DNA from 2 places in the Lysinibacillus sp. KU-BSD001 genome. Region 1 is predicted to be linked to the other one. Evidence: riboswitches for the same ligand, from Rfam matches in the RefSeq annotation. Region 1 holds a riboswitch; the other holds the start of a gene.
What was found. A riboswitch is a leader RNA that binds a small molecule or an ion and turns the genes downstream of it on or off. The one in region 1 is predicted to bind cobalamin.
Positions count from the first base shown of each region.

Region 2: it holds a riboswitch for cobalamin, as region 1 does, so the genes downstream of both, AAGS61_RS13275 (glutaredoxin family protein) here and AAGS61_RS02650 (energy-coupling factor ABC transporter permease) in region 1, are expected to answer to the same signal.

Region 1 is NZ_JBDQZI010000001.1:506,966-510,943, reverse strand. It holds gene AAGS61_RS02655 (FBP domain-containing protein) at 1-574, opposite strand, end outside; cobalamin riboswitch at 764-942, shown strand; gene AAGS61_RS02650 (energy-coupling factor ABC transporter permease) at 1,069-1,812, shown strand; gene AAGS61_RS02645 (energy-coupling factor ABC transporter substrate-binding protein) at 1,814-2,098, shown strand; gene cbiQ (cobalt ECF transporter T component CbiQ) at 2,102-2,893, shown strand; gene AAGS61_RS02635 (energy-coupling factor ABC transporter ATP-binding protein) at 2,894-3,727, shown strand; gene panD (aspartate 1-decarboxylase) at 3,819-3,978, opposite strand, start outside.
Region 2 is NZ_JBDQZI010000008.1:153,667-157,644, reverse strand. It holds gene nrdE (class 1b ribonucleoside-diphosphate reductase subunit alpha) at 1-1,409, opposite strand, end outside; gene nrdI (class Ib ribonucleoside-diphosphate reductase assembly flavoprotein NrdI) at 1,384-1,773, opposite strand; gene AAGS61_RS13275 (glutaredoxin family protein) at 1,770-1,994, opposite strand; cobalamin riboswitch at 2,106-2,290, opposite strand; gene AAGS61_RS13270 (CbiX/SirB N-terminal domain-containing protein) at 2,851-3,978, opposite strand, start outside.

The DNA of each region.
Region 1 (3,978 bases):
GCAACTTTTCGGCTGAATCAATATTTCGTTCACAGCTAATTGTATCCGCACAAATATACTGACTATAGGTTTTATACGTTCCCTCAACATTGCCTTTTTCCTTTGTGGTGAAAAGGGACACATCCTTATGTTGCTGACAGAGGGCACAAATCCCTTGCGTTTTTTCCATAGCAAGGACACCTTTGACACCTACTAATTGGCCTTCTTGCTCATACACAAAATAACGTGAACGCGTTGTTGTATCATCCCATGACACAAATGTTACAAGAGGATCTGTTATTTTTGGCGCCTTCACTTTTTTATCTTTTTTCCATAGACGCTTCACTACTTGCTCTGTTATGTCAGGAAATGGCGCTACGTTTAATTTAACAAACGTCATAAATGGCTCAAGCTGTTGGCGCTCTTTCACGACTAACACATCATCAATAATAAAGCGCGGTACATCCGCCTCTGTTAATGTTGTATCGATTACACCACGTACGGCATTTAATACGCTTTCATCCTTTGTTGTTGCGATACTATTTAATAATTTCATTGTTTGCTTTTCAACTAAATGCATTTGAAATACGTTCATGTTTATCCCTCCGCCCTCATTTTACTACGTTTTTTGGGTAGAGGGGAAATAATAGTTAGCTTGTATTCAAACATTTCTTTCAATAGCGTTTCCTATTTCCGAATATGTCATTCTAGTACATATTTCTCTTAGTAACCAAAAAAGAACTAGAAAAAAGTTTTCAAAACTGTTAGACTATTTTTCAATGACGACAACTGAATGATTTTTGGTGCTATAGATTTAGCTTAAAAGGGAAATCGGTGAAAGGCCGATGCTGTCCCGCAACTGTAATTTCGGAGTGACTCACAACACAGCCACTGTTTTTAAACGGGAAGGTGTGAGAAGCGTTGATGATAAGCCAGGAGACCTGCCAAAAATTAAACGCCATTCAACCTACGAGGATAGGTACGAATAGAAGCAACGCTTAGTTGCTTTTTTCATCGTGCACTTTTCTCCTAGAAAGTGTATTTTTTTATGCACTTTTTCGTCATAAAATAACAAAAGGAGAATGAAACATGAAAAACCTATTGACTAAATTGCTTTATTTCGGCATCGTTCTACTATTTATTCCGAAACAAGCATATGCCATGCATATTATGGAGGGGTATTTACCGATTGCTTGGGCGATTTTCTGGTTCGCTATCAGCTTACCTTTCTTAATTCTTGGTTTACGTTCGATTCAAAAAATTGTCAAAGAACATCCGGATAGTAAAATGTTACTTGCTTTATCGGGAGCATTTACTTTCGTTTTATCGGCATTAAAGATTCCATCTGTTACAGGAAGCTGTTCACATCCAACAGGGGTAGGACTTGGTTCTATTTTATTTGGACCACTAGTGATGAGTGTCATGGGCACAATCGTTTTATTATTCCAATCATTGCTACTTGCACATGGTGGACTTACAACACTTGGCGCTAATATTTTTTCCATGGCAGTCGTTGGACCATTTATTGCTTACGGTGTTTACAAGGGTGCGACAAAGCTTGGTCTGTCTTTCTCCATTGCCGTATTTTTAGCAGCAACGCTAGGCGATCTTGGTACATATGTGATGACATCGATTCAATTAGCATTAGCTTTCCCTGCTGAAGTTGGTGGCTTTGTCGCTTCTTTCCAAAAATTTGGCGGCATTTTTGCTTTAACTCAAGTTCCTTTAGCAATTAGTGAAGGCTTACTGACAGTGATTGTCATGAATTTCTTACAAAAATACAATGTGCGTGAATTAACAAGCTTACGTATTTTACAACCGAAGGAGAATTAAGATGCTAAAGAAAAATCTATTATTATTAGCGATTGTCGTTGCATTAGCGATTTTCCCGATTATTTTCCTACAAGATGCTGAATTTGGTGGGGCTGACGGGGAAGCAGAAGAAGCAATTACAGAAATTGCAACGGATTATGAGCCTTGGTTTCATGCAATTTGGGAGCCACCAAGCGGAGAAATTGAAAGCTTATTATTCGTATTACAAGCAGCAATCGGAGCTGCGATTATCGGCTACTTTGTTGGATTTATGCGCGGTCGTGCGAATCCTTCAAAAAATGAATAATCCATGATAGCGATTGACCAATACGCCTATATTAACCGACTTGCTCATGTACCCGCAGCACAAAAAGCATTATTAGCCGTTTGCGCATTATTGATTGTGACAATCACGAGAGATATTGCCATTGCTTGCTGGACAATTGCGGTAATGAGTGTTCTGATTGTAGGCATGGCTCGTATTCCTGTTAGTGTTTATAGTAAATTACTGATCACACCACTCGGTTTTAGTGTGACAGGTGTCATAGCAATTGTCCTGTCATTTTCTACTGCGCCTGCGATGCCGGTTGATGTGATTTGGTACCATTCGATTGGCAACTTCAACATTTTTCTGCTGGAATCTGATGTCAAACGTGCCATTACGATTTTATTTACCGCATCTGGTGCAATTACAAGCTTGTATTTTTTAATTCTTACAACGCCTGTTTACGAGTTGAGCCAGTTGCTTCAAAAGCTCCATGTGCCAGCGATTTTAATAGAACTCATCGAATTAACGTATCGTTTCATTTTTTTATTTTTAAGCTGTGCACAGCAACTTTACACAGCGCAACAGGCACGACTAGGCTATACGGGCATAAAAGTTAGCTTTCGTTCGCTAAGCTCTTTAATTGTGGCCATGCTACAATCGCTTCTTGTACGAAATGAGCAGCTCACACTTGCGATGCATGCACGTACCATTGATTGCTTTATTGTACCTATAGCATTTTGTGAGCATAAGCAGTGGAACAAGCAAATGGCATGGATACTAGGACTTTATGGTAGTAGTATTATTGGCATTATGTGGCTACAAGGAGGACTTTAAATGAACAACGCTTATTTTACGTTACAACATGTAGATTATTGCTATCCTGATGGGACAAAAGCGTTGGAGGATTTGTCACTCACGATTCCGATGAACCGGAAAATTGGAATTTTAGGGGAAAATGGCTCAGGGAAATCAACGCTCTTTCAACTGCTCATGGGGCTCATCAAGCCGACAAGTGGCACGATTTCCTTTCAGGGTACGCCACTACAGTATAAAAAAACAGACTTGAAAAATTTACGCCAACAAGTAGGACTCCTGTTCCAAGATGCGAACAATCAGTTATTTGCTGCTACTGTCAAACAAGATGTTTTATTTGGTCCGTTAAATCTTGGCTGGGATGCTCCATATATTGAAGAGCAAGTGAATAAAGCGCTTGCCTTAACGGAACTAACACCACTAGCTCACCGACCGATTCATTTTTTAAGTGGTGGACAAAAAAAGCGCGTTACGATTGCTGGTGTGTATGCGATGAATCCAAAAGTCTTTATTTTAGACGAGCCAACAAGTAGTCTCGACTACTATTTCTCTACACAACTGATGGAGTATTTGGCGCAATTAAATGAAGACAATCGTACCTTCCTTTATGCTACACACCAAATTAATTTTATTTATGGCTGGGCAGATTATTATATTGTGCTACATAAAGGGAAAGTGTTATACGAAGGGGATGCACAGGGGCTCTTTACAAACCGTGATTTACTAGCACAAACGCATATTGAAACACCTTGGATTGTCGAGTTAACAGAAGCGTTAAAGCAATCTGGAAAAATCCCATTAGGCACACCCCTTCCGCAAACAAAGGAACAGCTCTTTGCCTTGATGCAATTGTAACGAAACAGCCTGGAGAAATAATTCTCTGGCTGTTTTTTTCATTTAAAAAGGAGCCACCCCTACTTAATGGGATAGCTCCTTAATTATATGTTTACATTACTGTTGCTTCTGGTTCGTAGTTAATCATTTCTTTAATGCGATTGTTTTCATCCATAATCGCTACTTTTGGTACGTGGTTTTTCGCTTCTTCTGCATCCATAAGCACATAGGAAATGATGATGACAATATCACCAGGCTGAACCATACGTGCA
Region 2 (3,978 bases), on a different contig from region 1:
GCGAGATGACCGTGTAAATTCATGACACCTAATCCAATCGAATGCATACGTTCATTTGCCTTTGCGACAGATGGTACGTTTTTAATGTAGGTCATTTTCGATACATTCGTCAGTAAACGTACCGCTGTATCTACGAGCACATCAAAATCTTTTACTTTCGTCGCTTTGTAAATATCAATCGAGCCTAAATTACACGACACATCCATGCCGTATTCATTTGGCTGATCTTGATCGGTAATTACACTCGTTTCCTGAAATTGCAAAATTTCTGTACACAAATTAGACATTTTGACACGCCCGATGTTTTTTAACGGATGGGCATTGTTCACATTATCATCAAAGATTTCAAACGGATAGCCCGATTCAAACTGCGCTTTTTTCACTTCTGTATAAAGCTTTCTCGCATTTAGTCTCTTCAATTTACGAATATTCGGATTATCGAGTAGCTCATAATACATCTCTGAAATTGACATTTCAGACATCCGTTTGCCATATTCCTTATAAATATCGTAACTACTGAATAGAACAATATCTTTGTCTCTTCGCATTAACTCAAAGAAAATGCTTGGAATAATAATGCCTGTTGATAATGTCGCAAGCCGAATTTTATCATCGGCATTTGGCTTTTTGGATGAAATAAAGCTTTCGATATCGCCATGGAAAATATTTAAATACACAACACCTGATCCGTTACGTTGTCCGAGTTGATTGGAGTAGCTAAACGAATTTTCAAGTAACTTCGCCACAGGCATCACACCACTTGCTCGGTTCAGTATGCCTTTAATCGGATCACCGAGTGGGCGTAAATCTGTCAAGTTCACACCAACACCACCACCAAGGCGGGAAAGCTCTAAACAGTAGCCAATATTTTCGGCAATGGAGTTCATCGTATCGTCCATTGTTAGCTTAAAGCAGCTTACTAACTCACCGCGTGCTTTTTTCCCACTATTAAGCGCTGTCGGGGTAGCTGGTTGGTATGCTTCCATTATCGCTTCTACCGCGCGCTCTGCTAACTGCTCATCACCTTGTGCTAAATATAGTGCAATAATAACGATTCGGTCCTCATACTTTTCTAAAATCTCGTTGCCATCGCGACTTTTCATCGCATAGCTTTCATAAAATTTACTGGCACTCATGAAAGACGGGAAGCGAAAATGATACGCATACGCCTTTTTGTATAACCGCTTAATAAAGTCAAATGAGTACATGTCTAAAAATGCTGGCTCATAATAGCCTTCATCCACTAAATAGCGAAGCTTTTCCTCTAAATCAATGAAATAACGCATGCGTACATTGACATCTTCTAAAAAATAGCGTCTCGTTGCCTCTAAGTCCTTCACTAAATCAAGCTCGCCTGTTGCACGATAACGATTAAGCACCTCATTATTTAATTTCAAATACTGCTTCATGCTGTCCCTCCTGTATATGCTCATAGTAAAATGCTTGAATTGCCGCATAATCCTTCGCTGTGCCACGCAAATCTAATTTACATACAAGTGGAATGTTATACAGCGCGGCTAATTTATCGCCTGCTTGTCCAAACACTTGATGACCAAAATTGCTATTCCCACTAACAATGATCCCTCTACAAAGCTTGTAATGTTGTTTCATAAACTGTTCTACTCGTACTGGAATATCGCCTAAACCATCTGTATATGTAAATAATAAAAAGGGTGTTGTCAGTTGTTGTACTTCATTCATTTCAATGTTTGGGAGTTGTAAAGTTTGTGTCACATAGCGTACGTTTCCAGTGCGACTTGCATATACAATCATGCTTGCATCGCTTCAATTTTCGAGAGGATGTTTGGAATATCCCCAATCAGTTCACCATTCACTTCTAAAATTGGTACAGAAGAGAAGCCTGCCTGCTGTATTTTCTCCATAGCCGCTGTGTCATGATCAATATTAATCCAATCTGCTGATAAGCCTGCCTGTTGTAGTTCTGATTTCACCCATAAACATTTTGGGCAAATTGTTTTTGTATATAGTTTCATACTATTCTTCCTTTCTCATATAAAAATAAAAAAAGCTACCTAACAATGAGGTAGCTTGAAATGGAAACGTCAAAAAAGAGTCCGCCTCCATTTCCTATCCCCCGAAGAAATGTACAGTCGTCTAGGTAGGCAGGTCTCCTGGCTTTGCTTCATCCTTTGACGCTCCTTCCCATACAAAAATGTACAGTGGATTGTTTCGTCATCGTCAGCATTTACAGTTGCGGGGACAGCGACGGATTTACACCGTTCTTCCCTTTTAAACTACATATAGTAGTACCCTCACTAGAACTAACACAATATATTGTTTTATTTCAACAGAACTTAGTATAGCATGTCTTGAAATGTTCTGCAAAGCTATTTTTGAAATTGCTTACAAAGTTTGATTCCATTCGGTTATTTTTAGCTCATAAGTAGCGTAAAATCATGCTATTTCTTTATACATCGGACGACAAAATTGGACATCCCTTTACTCCTTAATAACAAGCGTGTCGATTTACCTTTTATTGTTAATTAAATCGTGTGAAACGTTGATTTCCGCTCCATTCGGCTACAATCAACTAGCAAGTCATTTTTGATTACATTTCATCTAAAAAACACGCTTCTATACAGGAAATATTTTGATAATCAACACACCTGCCTTAATAATTATCCATTAAGAAATATTGCTCCTGCGGTGGTCACATCAAAATGCATTTTCAGACGGAACCATTCATTCTGAAACTCCATACACGACTTTACTCCATTGGATAGTGAACACCTTCGCAAAATTTGTCAGAAGATGGTTTAGCGCACACGAAAGGAGGCTTGTTCAATAAGTGAATAAGCCCCCTTTTATAAAACATCGTAAGCATGGTTTTTAATGATGATGGTGATGATGCTCATATCCATGTTCTTCTGCATATTTTCTAAAGTTCTCTAAATCTTGCATCCCTGTCGATGACCCATTCATCGCTTGCTCGGCACGTTCTACAAGCACATGTTGTAGCTTTGGATGATAGCCAAAATAATTAGCAATTTGAATGTCCACATTTGGATAGGTCACTTCGTAGTTATCACGCATTTTGTACATGCGCTTCATTAAAATACCTGTAAATAGGAAGTATGGCAGCATAATGATTTTTTTCGCCCCAAACTTCACACAGCGCTCAATGCCCTCGTCAACTGTTGGCGTTGCTACACCCATAAACGCACTTTCTACCCAAGGAACGTCAAGCTTTTCCCAAAGTAAGCGTGAAATTTTATAGAAATCCCCGTTCGCTTCTTCATCGCTTCCACCGCGTCCTACTAATAAGATAGCTGTATGTTCATGTTTTTCGTATGGGTCAAAGCCAATTTCTTTTAACCGTTCCAATAAAATTTCAAAAATTCCCGCATGAATCCCAATCGTTTGCCCGTACGTGAAGGTGATTCCTGGGAATTGTTCTCTTGCATGCTCAATCTCTGCTGGGATGTGCATTTTAGAATGTCCCGCATGGAGTAGCATGATGGGAATCACATGAATCTCCTCTGCGCCCTTTTCCACACAAAGCTCGATCCCGTCTTCAATATTCGGTGAAGCGAATTCTAAAAAACATGTTTCTACTAAAATAGCAGGGTCGATTAAGTAGGTTGTACGTTCTATAAACTCACGTACCTCATCATTTCCAGCCTCTACTCTGCTGCCATGCCCAACGAATAATATCGCTTTTTTTGTCGCACTGGATTTTTCTTTTCGTTTTAATACTTTCGTTTTCGATATACCTTTTGTAAAAGTGGGCGTTGCTTGTGCTAAACCATTTTGCGTCATATTGTAAATCATGTGCTGGTCTTCCACTTGACCTGTTACAATATCTCTTCCTACTTGCTCATCTTGTACGCTATACCATTTTCCTTCTGGATAGGAAATAACGACGCATTTATCCTTACAACGGCCGTTACAACGTGTACGTGATGTATGAATCATTTCATCTAGATTGTTTTTTGTAATTTCATCTCGGATAGCAAG